DNA from 3 places in the Bacillus paranthracis genome. Region 2 is predicted to be linked to each of the others. Evidence: predicted binding sites of a transcription regulator. Region 2 holds the regulator's gene; each other region holds the start of a gene.

Region 1 (4,291 bases), 520 kb from region 2:
TTCATAGAATCAGGATGAACAAATGTCATTGTTCCGATTCCAGCTGCCGAATCACGAATATATAAACCAATGCGATAAGACGATTCTCCACTGTCTTTTTGTGGTGTTAATTTAGTGCGGATATGCTTTCCATCCCTTAGCAAAACGAGATTAAGCGGTTCGCCTGTTTCCCCACTATTATGAATAAATGGTGCTACATCACTCATTCTTTCAATTGTTTTACCATTAATTTCAGTAATCATATCTCCAATTTGCACACCAGCTGTTTCACCAGGAGATACTTTCCCTTTTTCAGTTTGAATTAAATGATGGCCTACAACAAGTATCCCTTTTGTGTTTAACTTTACACCAATTGATTGTCCACCTGGAATAACTTTGAAATCTTTTAATACTCTCACATTTACTTTTTTCACTGGAAAACCAGCAAGCTGAAACACCATATCTGCTTCACCATTTTGATGAGAATTTACCATAAGTCCTTGTTTTTGTTCATTTGAACTTACTGTAAACACATGACGATCTGTAGATGAAGCTTTAAATACTGGTAATGAAGCTATTTCTGATTGTTGTCCTTCAAAAACAACAAGTTGCTTCGGAGATGAAATAAACGTCCGAAGCGGTTTAAAACACCCAATAAAAACTAAAGAAACAAGGAGAAAAATACCTATTATTTTGCGAAATCTTTCTAATTTCAATTTGTTCACTCTCCTCGCTCCTACCCCACATTCAGCCTTTTGGCTTCACTTTTTAATCTCTCCTTGCAATGCTTTATTTATAACCGGAAGAATTAAGAAATCATCATTTGAGAAAAAAAGCTATCCATTACTGGATAGCCTCTGCTGTCTGTTTAAAATGATGCGCTTGCGTAAGTAATTCTTTCGCATGTTCTGTCGTTAAATCTGTAATTTCCACACCAGAAATCATTCGAGCTATTTCTGTTACTTTATCCTCCATAGTTAAAACGGTAACTGATGTAATTGTTCGATCATTTGCTACTTGTTTTCGAATAAATAAATGCGAATCCGCCATTGAAGCTACTTGAGGTAAGTGCGTAATACAAAGTACTTGTGAGTTTACTGATACTCGATAAATCTTTTCCGCAATAGCCTGTGCGACCCGGCCACTTACACCAGTATCCACTTCATCAAAAATAACAGATGCAACACCTTGATGCTTAGAAAAAATGCTTTTTAAAGCTAAAATAATACGGGATAACTCTCCGCCAGAAGCAACCTTTGAAAGTGGTTTTAGCGGCTCACCCGGATTTGTTGAAATATAAAATTCCACATGATCGTAACCATCCGCTGTAAGTCTTACCGGTGCTCCCTCCACGAGAGGCTCTTCTGCATTTCCTTCTCGCTTCATAATTCTCACTTCAAATTTTGTTTTTTCCATATATAATTCTTTTAATTCCTGATGAATGGCATTTGTAAGATGTTCTGCAAGTTCATGACGCATATTACTTAACAACGTTGCTTCTTTCAGAATAACACTTTCTAATTCCTTCAACTGTTTCTTCGTCGTTTCAATATGAACGTCTTTATTTTCAATCGTAAAAATTTCTTGTTCAATTTTATCAGCATACGCTAAAATCTCTTCTACAGTATTTCCATATTTTCTCTTTAGCATACGAATTTCATTTAAACGCGTTTCAATTTCATCTAAGCGATTCGGATCATATTCCATCATATCGAGCTTTTCTCTTAGTTGATAGGCAACTTCTTCTAATAAATAATAACTATTGGCAATGGAATCATGATTTTCTTGATACACTTCATCTAAATGTGTAATACTCTCCATTTGTCCCATTGCGCTTCGTACATTATCTAACCCTTGTCCGTCAGCACTTAACGAGCGATACGCATCCCCTAATGCTTTGTAAATTTTTTCGAAATTAGAAATTTGCAATCGTTCTTCAGTTAAGTCATTTTCTTCATCTATCTTTAAATCCGCTTTACGGATTTCTTCATGCTGAAATTGAATTAAATCTAAACGATGTGCCATTTGTTGTTCATTTTCACTTAACGATTTCAACTGTTTTTTTAATTTCTCATAGTCAGCATATACGTTTTGGTATATATCTAATTGTTTAACGATACGCTCTCCATCAAAATGATCGAGCATAAATAGATGACGTTCTTCATTCATTAAGTCTTGCGTTTCGTGTTGTCCATGAATATCAACAAGTGTTTTTCCAATTTCTTTTAATACACTAAGGGTAACTAGTTTTCCATTTACACGACATACACTTTTTCCGTTTGCAGCGATATCACGCTTCAAAATAATCATGCCGTCTTCTATTTCTATATCCAACTCTTCTGCTTTTTCAATACATGGATGCTTATCATCTTCCACATAAAATAGCCCCTCTATCTCAGCTTTTTCTGTTCCGTATCGAACAAATTCTGCTGAACCACGGCCACCTACAAGTAAACTAATCGCATCAATAATAATCGATTTTCCGGCCCCTGTTTCACCACTTAAAACCGTTAATCCTTTTTGAAAAGAAATATTTAATGCCTCAATAATAGCAAAGTTTCTAATCGATAATTCCGATAACAATGCCCCATTCACCTCGTTATAAACTAATCCCCTATGAAGGGCTTTTCTCAGTTCTTTATTCAAATAGTCATACTATATGTTTGTATGTATAAATTACTTTTCTAACCGCTCCATTGTACCAAACATTTGTTTTACGGGTCAATCCACCTATTTCCTAATTTTATTCAAAGAAAATATTATATTACAATTAAGAATTCACGTTTTTAACCAATAAAAATATCCTGTTCGCTTTCCACTTTACAGAGGAAAGCAAACAAGATTTTTTATTACAGCATATTTAAGAAACGATCAGAGACAACACCTGTATCTTCAGGTGTACGGCAAATAATTAAGCAAGTGTCATCACCACAAATGGTTCCGATAATCTCATCCCACTCTAAATGATCAATAAGTGCTCCAAGTGAATGAGCGTTACCAGGCAATGTTTTTAGCACAAGCATATGTCCTGCCGTGTCTAATTTTACAAATGAATCCACTAGATTACGTTTTAATTTTTGTAACGGGTTAAATCGTTGATCTGCTGGCAAACTATATTTATAGCGACCATCATGTAATGGCACTTTCACTAAGTGCAATTCTTTAATATCGCGCGATACTGTTGCTTGCGTTACATTAAATCCCTCATTACGTAAAATATCAACTAATTCATCTTGTGTTTCAATTTCTTTGTTCGCAATAATTTCCCTGATTTTAATATGGCGCTGACCTTTATTCATACATTTGCACCTCACACTATCTCTTACCATAGTTTAAACATTGGTATACTTCACTTATTTATGTTAACTTATAATTCGTTACTTGTACACAATTGTTTTTACAATCATTATACAATTACAACAAAAAGAGGAACAACATATGTTATTCCCCTTTCCCTTTTTGTTTTAGGACATCATGTGCCTCTGTAACTACTTGCTCAACAGAAACTGGAGAATGATTTTCGCCATTCTCACGTTCACCATGCCATTTCAGATGAATTAAAAATTCAATATTACCATCCCCGCCCGTAATTGGTGAGAATGTTAAGCCTTCTACGTCGTATCCTTCTTTTATAGCAAAGTCGACAATCATTTCTACGACAGCCTCATGTACTTTTCGATCGCGAACGATACCCTTTTTACCAACTTGCTCTCTTCCAGCTTCAAACTGCGGTTTAATTAACGCTGCTACATCCCCGTTCGGCATAAGCATTGTTTTTAAAACTGGCAATATAAGTTTTAATGATATAAACGAAACATCGATACTAGCAAATTGCGGTAAACCACGTTCTAAGTCTGCTGGTGTTACGTAACGGAAGTTCGTTCGTTCCATTACGACAACACGCTCATCTTGACGCAATTTCCAAGCAAGTTGATTGTACCCTACATCTAATGCATAAGATAATTTCGCTCCATTTTGAAGCGCGCAATCGGTAAAGCCACCAGTTGATGAACCAATATCTATCATAACTTTATCTTGTAAATCAAGATGAAATGTCTCTAATGCCTTTTCAAGTTTATAACCACCACGGCTTACATACGGCATAACTTGCCCCTTCACCGTAATCTCTGTATCTTGTGGGATTTTCTCCCCTGGCTTATCCAATCTCATCTCATTCGCATATACAAGGCCGGCCATAATGGCGCGTTTTGCTTTCTCACGTGTTTCTATAAGCCCTCGCTCTACTAATAGTACATCTACTCTTTCTTTTTTCGCACTCATTTGTTACGCCCTTTTTTGTTTTGATGGAATC
Region 2 (4,291 bases):
CTAAGTGGTATATTATGGATAAGGAAGGTACTGTGTATTGAACAGTACTGAAATGAGAAAGGGGGATTGTCCTTGAACGTTCAGTTTAAAAAAGGTGTGTTAGAACTATGTGTACTGGCACTTGTGAAACGTAAGGATTGTTACGGCTATGAACTTGTTCAGCAAATCTCAAATAAATTTTTAATATCGGAAGGGTCAGTATATCCTTTATTACGCCGTTTAACGAAGGAAGGATATTTTCAAACGTATTTAAAAGAATCTACGGAAGGACCACCTCGCAAATATTATCAACTAACTGAGCAAGGGGAAACGCAACTGAATTTGTTAGTAACAGAGTGGCGTGATTTTGCGAAAGGTGTACAAGAAATTATTGAAGGGGTGGAATGGGATGAGTAAAGAACAGTTTCTTAAGGAATTATCAAGTCATCTTAGAAAGTTACCGGACGAAGAGAGGAAAGATATTTTATTTGATTATGAAGAGCATTTTCAGTTTGGGATAGAAGAGGGGAAAACTGAATCGGAAATAATAAAGGGTCTTGGCTCTCCGAAAGTAATTGCAAAAGAATTACTTGCGATGTATCGATTTGATGAAATGAAAAAAGATCCGTCAACTTCAAATGTGACAAGAGCTGTCATGGCAGCGATTGGACTTAGTTTGTTTAATTTCATTATTGTATTAGGCCCGTTAGTTGCAATTATCGCTTTTATATTCTCTTTTTGGGTCGGTGGGATTGTTAGTGTAGTTACACCATTTTTCGTTATTGGAAAAGTATTTATGGGTACATTTATATGGTTAGATGTATTCGTAAGTATAACATTTGTTGGGATAGGTTTGTTGTTATGTATTATCGCTTATTATAGTACGAAGTGGTTTAAAAGGTTATGTGTACGTTATGTCATATGGAACTTCAAAATGATAAAAGGGGAGTAGATGATGAAAAAAATATTGTTAGTAGCGATCGCTTGTATCATTATTGGAGTAATAGGAATTTCACAAACATATGAAAAAGCAGTGCAAACTGCAGAAAAAGGAAACAAAGAAGATATAATTAAAAACGAAACACTAAAAAATATAGAAGTTAAGTTAGATGTCGGGGATATTGTTGTCCAAAAATCTCCTGACGCTTCTTTTTATGTAAAGCAATTAGGAGATGCGCGTAAACAAGAGATTCATATTACTGAAGATGGTGACACATTAAAAATCATTGGGGAAAGAGAAAAAGGTGCTTCATTTGATTTTTCTTTTTACGATTTTAGGTTTCAAACGTCTACATTGACTCTCCTTGTGCCTGAACGCTCTTACCAAGATGTAAAAGTAAATTCATCTGCTGGACAAATTGAAATAAGTGATGTGAAAAGTGACCGTGTAAGTGCTAGAACACTTACTGGAGAAGTGGATTTGAAACATGTAACGGCTAAGAATGTGGAGGGATCTACAAAAGCTGGTGAAGTAAACTTTAAAAAAGTAATAGGGAAAGTGACTGCAAAAACGACCAGTGGGGAAATAAATATTCTAGATCATGATTCTAAGTACAATCTAGAAGCAAGTTCAACTGCGGGAGATGTAAATATTACTTTATCGGAAAAACCAAAAGATGCGGTAATTACTGGGCAAAGTGCTGCCGGGGATGTAACAATTTTTAATGAAGAAAATAAAGACGTAACGATTGGTAATGGGAGTAAAAAGATTAGCGGTAAAACAGCTGCGGGCGATGTGACGATTGAAACGCGTTCGTAAGAAATAGAATGTGTGAAAATCTATCAAAATACAAAAAAGAAGATAATTACCTTATATAAATAAGGTAATTATCTTCTTTTTTATTCTTAATGTAAATCACGATATACGCCAATTACTTTGCCGATAACTGACACTTGCTTTAAAATAATAGGTTCTAATGAAGAGTTTTCCGGTTGTAGACGGAAATGGTCTTTTTCTTTATAGAAACGTTTAACAGTTGCTTCATTATCTTCTGTTAAAGCGACTACAATTTCACCATTATATGCAGACTGTTGTTGGCGAACAACAACTAAATCTCCATCGAAAATACCAGCTTCAATCATACTATCTCCAGAAATACGTAACATAAACACTTGATCTGCTCCTGCGACAATGCTAGCTGGAAGAGGGAAGTGTTCCTCAACGCTTTCGACTGCTGTAATTGGTAATCCAGCAGTAACTTTCCCGACAATTGGAACTTGAATAACAGATTGTGTTTCTGTATCCATTCGGTCTTCACCTAAAATTTCAATTGCGCGTGGTTTTGTTGGATCGCGTCGAATGTATCCTTTTTCTTCTAATCTTGATAAATGTCCGTGCACTGTAGAACTAGAAGCGAGGCCGACTGCTTGGCCAATTTCACGTACGGAAGGTGGATATCCTTTTTCTTGTACTTTTAGCTTAATAAAGTCGAGAATGTCTTGCTGGCGTTTCGTTAACTTTTCCATGTTTTCTAACACCTCGTTTTCTTTCATTTTTCTTATTAATAAGTATAACATGTGAAAAAACATTCTACAAACATAAGTTCGAACAAAAGGCGAATTTATGTTACACTAAAGGGAAATTATAGTGAGAAAGAGGGGTTCATAATGAATGCAATTATTTATGCGCGTGTGAGTACAACAAAAGAAGCGCAAGAAACATCATTATTACGTCAAAAAGATGAATTATTGCATTTAGCGGAGCGCTATCAAATGAATGTTACTAAGGTGATTGAAGAGCAGGCTAGTGGCTATACAATTGAACGTGATGGCATATTAGAAGTGCTAGATACAATTCGAGACGAACAAATTGATGTGCTACTTATACAAGATGAAACGCGCCTTGGTAGGGGGAATGCAAAGATTGCGTTAATGCACTGTTTACATAAAGAAGGAATAAAAGTATATACGCATACACATAATGGTGAATTGCAATTGTCGGATTCTGATTCAATGGTATTAGATATTATTGGTATTGTTGAAGAGTATCAAAGAAAGATTCATAATTTAAAAATTAAACGTGGTATGCAACGAGCAGTAGAAAAAGGCTATCGTCCAGAAAATAATTTAAAGAATCGTCATTTAAGTGTAGGACGAGAGAAGAAAGAAGTGCCAATTGAGGAAATTGTACGTTTACGTAAGAGTGAACTTACTTTCGAAGAAATTGCAGCAACACTACGTGGCTTTGGTCATAATGTTTCAAAAGCGACGGTACATCGTAGATATGTAGAGTATACAAAGCAATTGCTTGATAAAGAAGAGTAACTATTGTATGATAATAATCAGTTTTGAGTAGAAGGGGGATTCGAGATGCTTAGTCACGAACTCGTTGAACGCATTAACTTCTTAGCGAAAAAAGCAAAAGCTGAAGGTTTAACTGAAGAAGAACAACGTGAGCGTCAATCGCTACGTGAACAATATTTAAAAGGATTTCGTCAAAATATGTTAAACGAACTAAAAGGAATTAAAGTCGTTAACGAACAAGGTACTGATGTTACACCGGCGAAATTAAAAGCTTTAAAAAAGCAAGATAATGCAAAATTAAACTAAAAGATGGGCGAAGCCCATCTTTTTTTATTTATTTAATAACTTTCCAGTTGTTATTAACTGTTGCTTCTATCTTTTTATGCTTCAATATATAGTTAGCGATAAGTTCAGACATATCTGTTGGTATATCTTTTATTACGGGCTTATTTTGAAACATAAAGAAATTCCCTCCGCCGCTCGCGCGATAATTATTCATAACGACATCATATTCTTCACTCATATTAAGAGGAGTGCCTTTATGCTGTAAAGATTCTACTCTGTCGCCAATTGGTTTGGAAATGTTTAATACGTACGAAATTCCTTCCCACATATCGTAATTATAGTGTTGCGGTTTTGGTTCTATGTAGCTAGGGTTTACGATGATGGTTCCATCTTCTTTTAATGTGAAATAAGAAGCAGAGAGTTCGAGAGCATCTTTTATATCAGCTCCAGTTATTCTAATTACTTTTAATGTATTTGGATAAATATAATTAGAAACGATGTCACGCATTGTTACATATGTCGGGAAACCCGGAGATGTATTATGGAATAAGCTTGTACAAGAAATAGAAACATTAGCCATATCCATCTGTATTTTATTTATGAATTCAATAAAAGGATGGTCTTGCAAACGAGTTTGCATAGCATCTGAAATTTGCATGTCACCGTGGATGGTTCCAATAGGTTGATCAAGCCATTTTTGTGTTTTCTCTTCATAATCAGTTACCAAGTAAAGAACATCTGGATCTGCCTCGATTTCTTGCACAGTCAATAGTTCGGAATAACT
Region 3 (4,291 bases), 730 kb from region 2:
CGTTTCGCTGGCTTAACAAGCGTCTCCCACTTATCGCCTTCTTCTTGTTTTAAAAGAAGTACTTCAATGTGTGCGCCTGTATCTTCTTTCACACCATGCAGACGAGCAGGCATTACTTTCGTTTCATTTAAAACTAAGCAATCCCCCTCATGTAAGTAAGAAAGAATGTCCGTAAAATGTTTATGCTCAATATCGCCTGTTTCACGGTCTAACACCATTAATCTTGATGTTTCACGCTCTTCTAATGGGACTTGTGCAATAAGTTCTTCTGGTAAATGAAAATCAAACAGATTAATATCCATAACTATATCCACCTATTTCTTATTTGAATCGATTTATTATATACATAATAAAAGATAATACAATACTTAACACAATACATGTAATGATAGGAAAATAAAAGGTAACGTTTCCTTTTTTCACAAAAATATCGCCCGGAAGTCTTCCAATGAACTTCCAAGCTAAGCCAACAACGATAAGTAAGATCCCTGCTGTAATAAGCAATTTTGGCATCTCCGTCATACTTTTGGCATCTCCATTCCGAAATGCTCATATGCAAGTGGCGTTACAATTCGACCCCTTGGCGTTCGTTGTAAAAAGCCAATTTGTAATAAATACGGCTCATACACATCTTCAATCGTATGAGATTCTTCTCCAATCGTTGCCGAAACCGTTTCTAATCCAACTGGACCACCACGGAACTTCTCAATAATACCAAGCAATAATTTATGGTCAATATGATCTAGACCTAATTTATCTACTTGCAGCAATTCTAATGCCATTTGTGTAATTTCCATCGTAACCGTTCCGTTACCACGAACTTGTGCGAAATCTCGCACACGTCGTAATAAACGATTCGCAATACGAGGTGTACCACGAGCACGTCTTGCAATTTCTAGTGCGGCTAACGAGTCAATTTCAACTTCGAATACTTCTGCTGTACGTTCAACAATCGCAGAAAGCTGATCTACTGTGTAATACTCTAATCTTGAAAGTACACCGAAACGGTCACGTAATGGCGCTGATAATGCTCCCGCACGCGTCGTTGCTCCAACTAATGTAAATGGCGGTAAATCTAAACGTACAGACCTTGCTGACGGTCCTTTTCCAATTACAATATCAAGGCAAAAATCTTCCATCGCAGGATATAGTACTTCTTCAATTGATCTATGCAAACGATGAATTTCATCAATAAATAATACATCCCCTGGTTGAAGCGATGTTAATACAGCTGCTAAATCTCCTGGCCTTTCGATTGCTGGACCTGAAGTTGTTCTAACATTTACGCCCATTTCATTGGCAATAATATTTGCAAGCGTCGTTTTACCAAGTCCTGGTGGTCCATATAAAAGCACGTGATCTAACGTTTCTTCACGCATTTTCGCCGCTTCAATAAACACTTCTAAATTATGTTTCGCTTTATCTTGGCCAATATACTGACGGAGCGTCTGTGGCCGTAATGAATATTCTAAATCCGCATCTTCATATGCAGATTCCCCTGAAAGGAGACGTTCGTCCATTATACTCACCTCTTACCATTTAGTAAAAGACTAAGTGCCTTTTTAATATACTGATCCGTCGTTAATGATTCTTTTAATAACTCTGGTACAACGCGAGAAACTTCTCGTTCCGCGTATCCAAGTGCGCGCAGAGCTTCCAGCGCCTCATCAAGCTCAGCTGACGAACCTTTCTTCTCATCAAAACGTTCTTCGTCTGAGAATAAATCAACAAATGCATCTGGTACAACGTCTGCTAGTTTTCCTTTTAAATCTAAAATCATTTGGCGCGCTGTTTTCTTTCCTACGCCCGGGAACTTCACTAAAAACTTCTCGTCCTCATGTTCAATCGCTTGAACGACCTGTCCTGTTTGACCAGAAGCTAATATTGCAAGAGCGCCTTTTGGTCCAATACCAGACACACCTAACAACTTTGTAAATAATAAACGCTCTTCACGTGTTTTAAACCCGTAAAGCGCCATAATATCTTCTCTCACATAATGATATGTATAGACACGGATTTCTTGCTTACTTCTTTGAAATACATACGGATTCGGTGTGAAAATTTGATAACCAATTCCATTATGATCAATTACGACATATTCCGGTCCTACATACTCCACGTAACCTGTAACATATTCAAACAAAATACAATCTCTCCCTCTTAAATCATGTATTCCATTTTAACATATTTAATGATAGAAAAGCGAGACTGCCCCAACAAATGTTCTCTATTTGAAACTTCTGTTATTTTCATTGACAGAAAGGTTAAAGCACATTAATATACAGAGGTCGATAATGATTATCAATATTAATTAAAAGGGTTACATCAGGATGAAACGTAAGCTATTTATTTTATTTACTATTATGCTAGTTGTTCTTTCTATCGTTGGCTGTTCTTCTCAAAAAGAAGAATCAAAAGCAAAAGAACAACCGAAAACAAAAGTTGTAAAACACGCTAAAGGGGAAGCTACAATTCCAGTAAATCCAAAGAGAATTGTTGATTTATCTGGTTCAACAGAAGAATTATTACTTCTTGGACACAAACCTGTTGGTACAGCAAATACATATAAAGATAAAATCCAAAAGCATTTGACAGAAAAGCTAGACGGAGTAAAAGCAGTAGGTTGGTATTGGGCACCTAAAGTTGATTTAGAAGCTGTTACTGCTTTAAAACCAGACTTAATTATTTTGAACAATCGTCAATTAAAAATTTATGATCAACTAGAAAAAGTAGCACCGACAGTTGTTCTAGAAACAAACTTAGAAGACTGGCGCGGTAAGTTTAAAGAAGTAGGTAAACTATTTGACGAAGAAAAGAAAGCCGACAAATGGATTGCAGACTACGATAAAAAAGCCGACTCTTTATCTAAAAAGATTAAAGAGAAAACAAAAGATGAGAGCTTTATGTTCATCGCAGTTACACCACAAAACTTCCGTGTATACGGTAGCTTCGGGTACGGTGACATCATCTTTAACGACTTAAAACTTCCAGCAACAAAAGGCACAGATTTAAAACAAACGATGGCGCAAGTATCGCTAGAAGGTCTTGTTGCATTCCAACCTGATCAAATGTTTATAGTAAACTTTGGCGGCGAAGCTGATAAAGTTTACGAAGACTACAAAAACAGTGCCGTCTGGAAAGACAATAAAGCTGTAAAAAACAATCACGTATATGAAGTATCAAACGAAATCTTCAATACGAAAGCTTTCAATCCAATCGGAAAAGATATGCTAATCGATGAAATCGCAAAACAAATTTTAGATAAAAATAAATAAGAAAAAAAGCAGCTCACCATGAGCTGCTTTTTTCTTATTTTGCACTGCATATTGTTTCATTTTTTCAATCGTCTTCACAAAACCTTCTTTTGATTTAATACGAATACCACGTTTCAATTTCGCACGCTCATAACTCTCAAGCTTTTTCATATCAATTTGAAAGAAGGAATGAATCGCATTATCGCTTTTCGGTACACCTTTAAAAATTTGTAATATCCCTTCCTCTGACACGCCAAAATAACCGCTCGTTTTTAACAACGGAGAAATATCGTCAACTTTCTTTTGTAATACGATTTGTACATCATCACGATCAACGAGCTGCCATTCTTTATACTGCTGTAAAAACTTTTCTAAGTCTGCTACTTTTTCTGTAAAGATTTCCTCACTTACTTCTCCATCAACATACATTCGCTCTAATAAAATTGTAACTTGAGGGTCTTTCTCTGTTACTTCTGGTACTGGCCCTTCCGCCTTCGCATTCGTTCCATAAACGAAACAAAACATCATAACGAAAGCTTGCATCGCAATCAGTATCCATTTCATTTCCGTTCACCTCTTTTAGGCAAAATCATACTTTCATTAGTAGTTTTTCCGGAAATGGGGGTTTTATCCCTAATTCATAGATTACTCTCATTAAGACTTATAGAGTCCAATGATTTCTACCTATTTCGAAACATATTGATTACTTGAAAGCTTTTTTATATCTTTATTGGATTGTACCGTCGCTATATAGACTCCAATTAATACGATTGCCATTCCAACTATCTGTTGCCACGTAACAGCTGCTCCATATAGGACAACTGATATACAAGTAGCTACAATAGGAGTTAGATTTAAATACATACTCGCTTTGCTTGCACCTAACTCTTCTACTCCTTTATTAAACACGATATATCCAATTAACGTCCCGCATATGACCATATACAACATTTCTATCCATCCCTGTAAAGAAAACGTCCCAACCTTTCCCCATCCATCTTCATATAAAGAAAGGCCTGCTAAAAACCCAGTACCCA

The links. Region 2 encodes LexA, which represses DNA repair genes until DNA is damaged. Its sites were predicted from a motif close to CGAACATATGTTCG; they were not measured.
Region 1: the regulator LexA is predicted to act here: its motif matches at 2,682-2,695, upstream of recN (DNA repair protein RecN).
Region 3: the regulator LexA is predicted to act here: its motif matches at 2,214-2,227, upstream of ruvA (Holliday junction DNA helicase RuvA).

What each region holds. Positions count from the first base shown of each region.
Region 1 covers NZ_CP101135.1:3,935,783-3,940,073, forward strand. The annotation lists gene spoIVB (SpoIVB peptidase) at 1-704, opposite strand, end outside; gene recN (DNA repair protein RecN) at 823-2,562, opposite strand; gene argR (arginine repressor ArgR) at 2,829-3,278, opposite strand; gene NLJ82_RS20305 (TlyA family rRNA (cytidine-2'-O)-methyltransferase) at 3,421-4,260, opposite strand; gene dxs (1-deoxy-D-xylulose-5-phosphate synthase) at 4,264-4,291, opposite strand, start outside.
Region 2 covers NZ_CP101135.1:3,417,699-3,421,989, reverse strand. The annotation lists gene NLJ82_RS17520 (PadR family transcriptional regulator) at 73-396, shown strand; gene NLJ82_RS17515 (DUF1700 domain-containing protein) at 389-931, shown strand; gene NLJ82_RS17510 (DUF4097 family beta strand repeat-containing protein) at 932-1,738, shown strand; gene lexA (transcriptional repressor LexA) at 1,825-2,445, opposite strand; gene NLJ82_RS17500 (YneB family resolvase-like protein) at 2,587-3,243, shown strand; gene NLJ82_RS17495 (DUF896 domain-containing protein) at 3,289-3,528, shown strand; gene NLJ82_RS17490 (bifunctional metallophosphatase/5'-nucleotidase) at 3,557-4,291, opposite strand, start outside.
Region 3 covers NZ_CP101135.1:4,151,276-4,155,566, forward strand. The annotation lists gene queA (tRNA preQ1(34) S-adenosylmethionine ribosyltransferase-isomerase QueA) at 1-302, opposite strand, end outside; gene NLJ82_RS21485 (DUF2905 domain-containing protein) at 322-522, opposite strand; gene ruvB (Holliday junction branch migration DNA helicase RuvB) at 519-1,520, opposite strand; gene ruvA (Holliday junction DNA helicase RuvA) at 1,526-2,143, opposite strand; gene NLJ82_RS21500 (iron-hydroxamate ABC transporter substrate-binding protein) at 2,331-3,275, shown strand; gene NLJ82_RS21505 (BofC C-terminal domain-containing protein) at 3,258-3,818, opposite strand; gene NLJ82_RS21510 (DMT family transporter) at 3,939-4,291, opposite strand, start outside.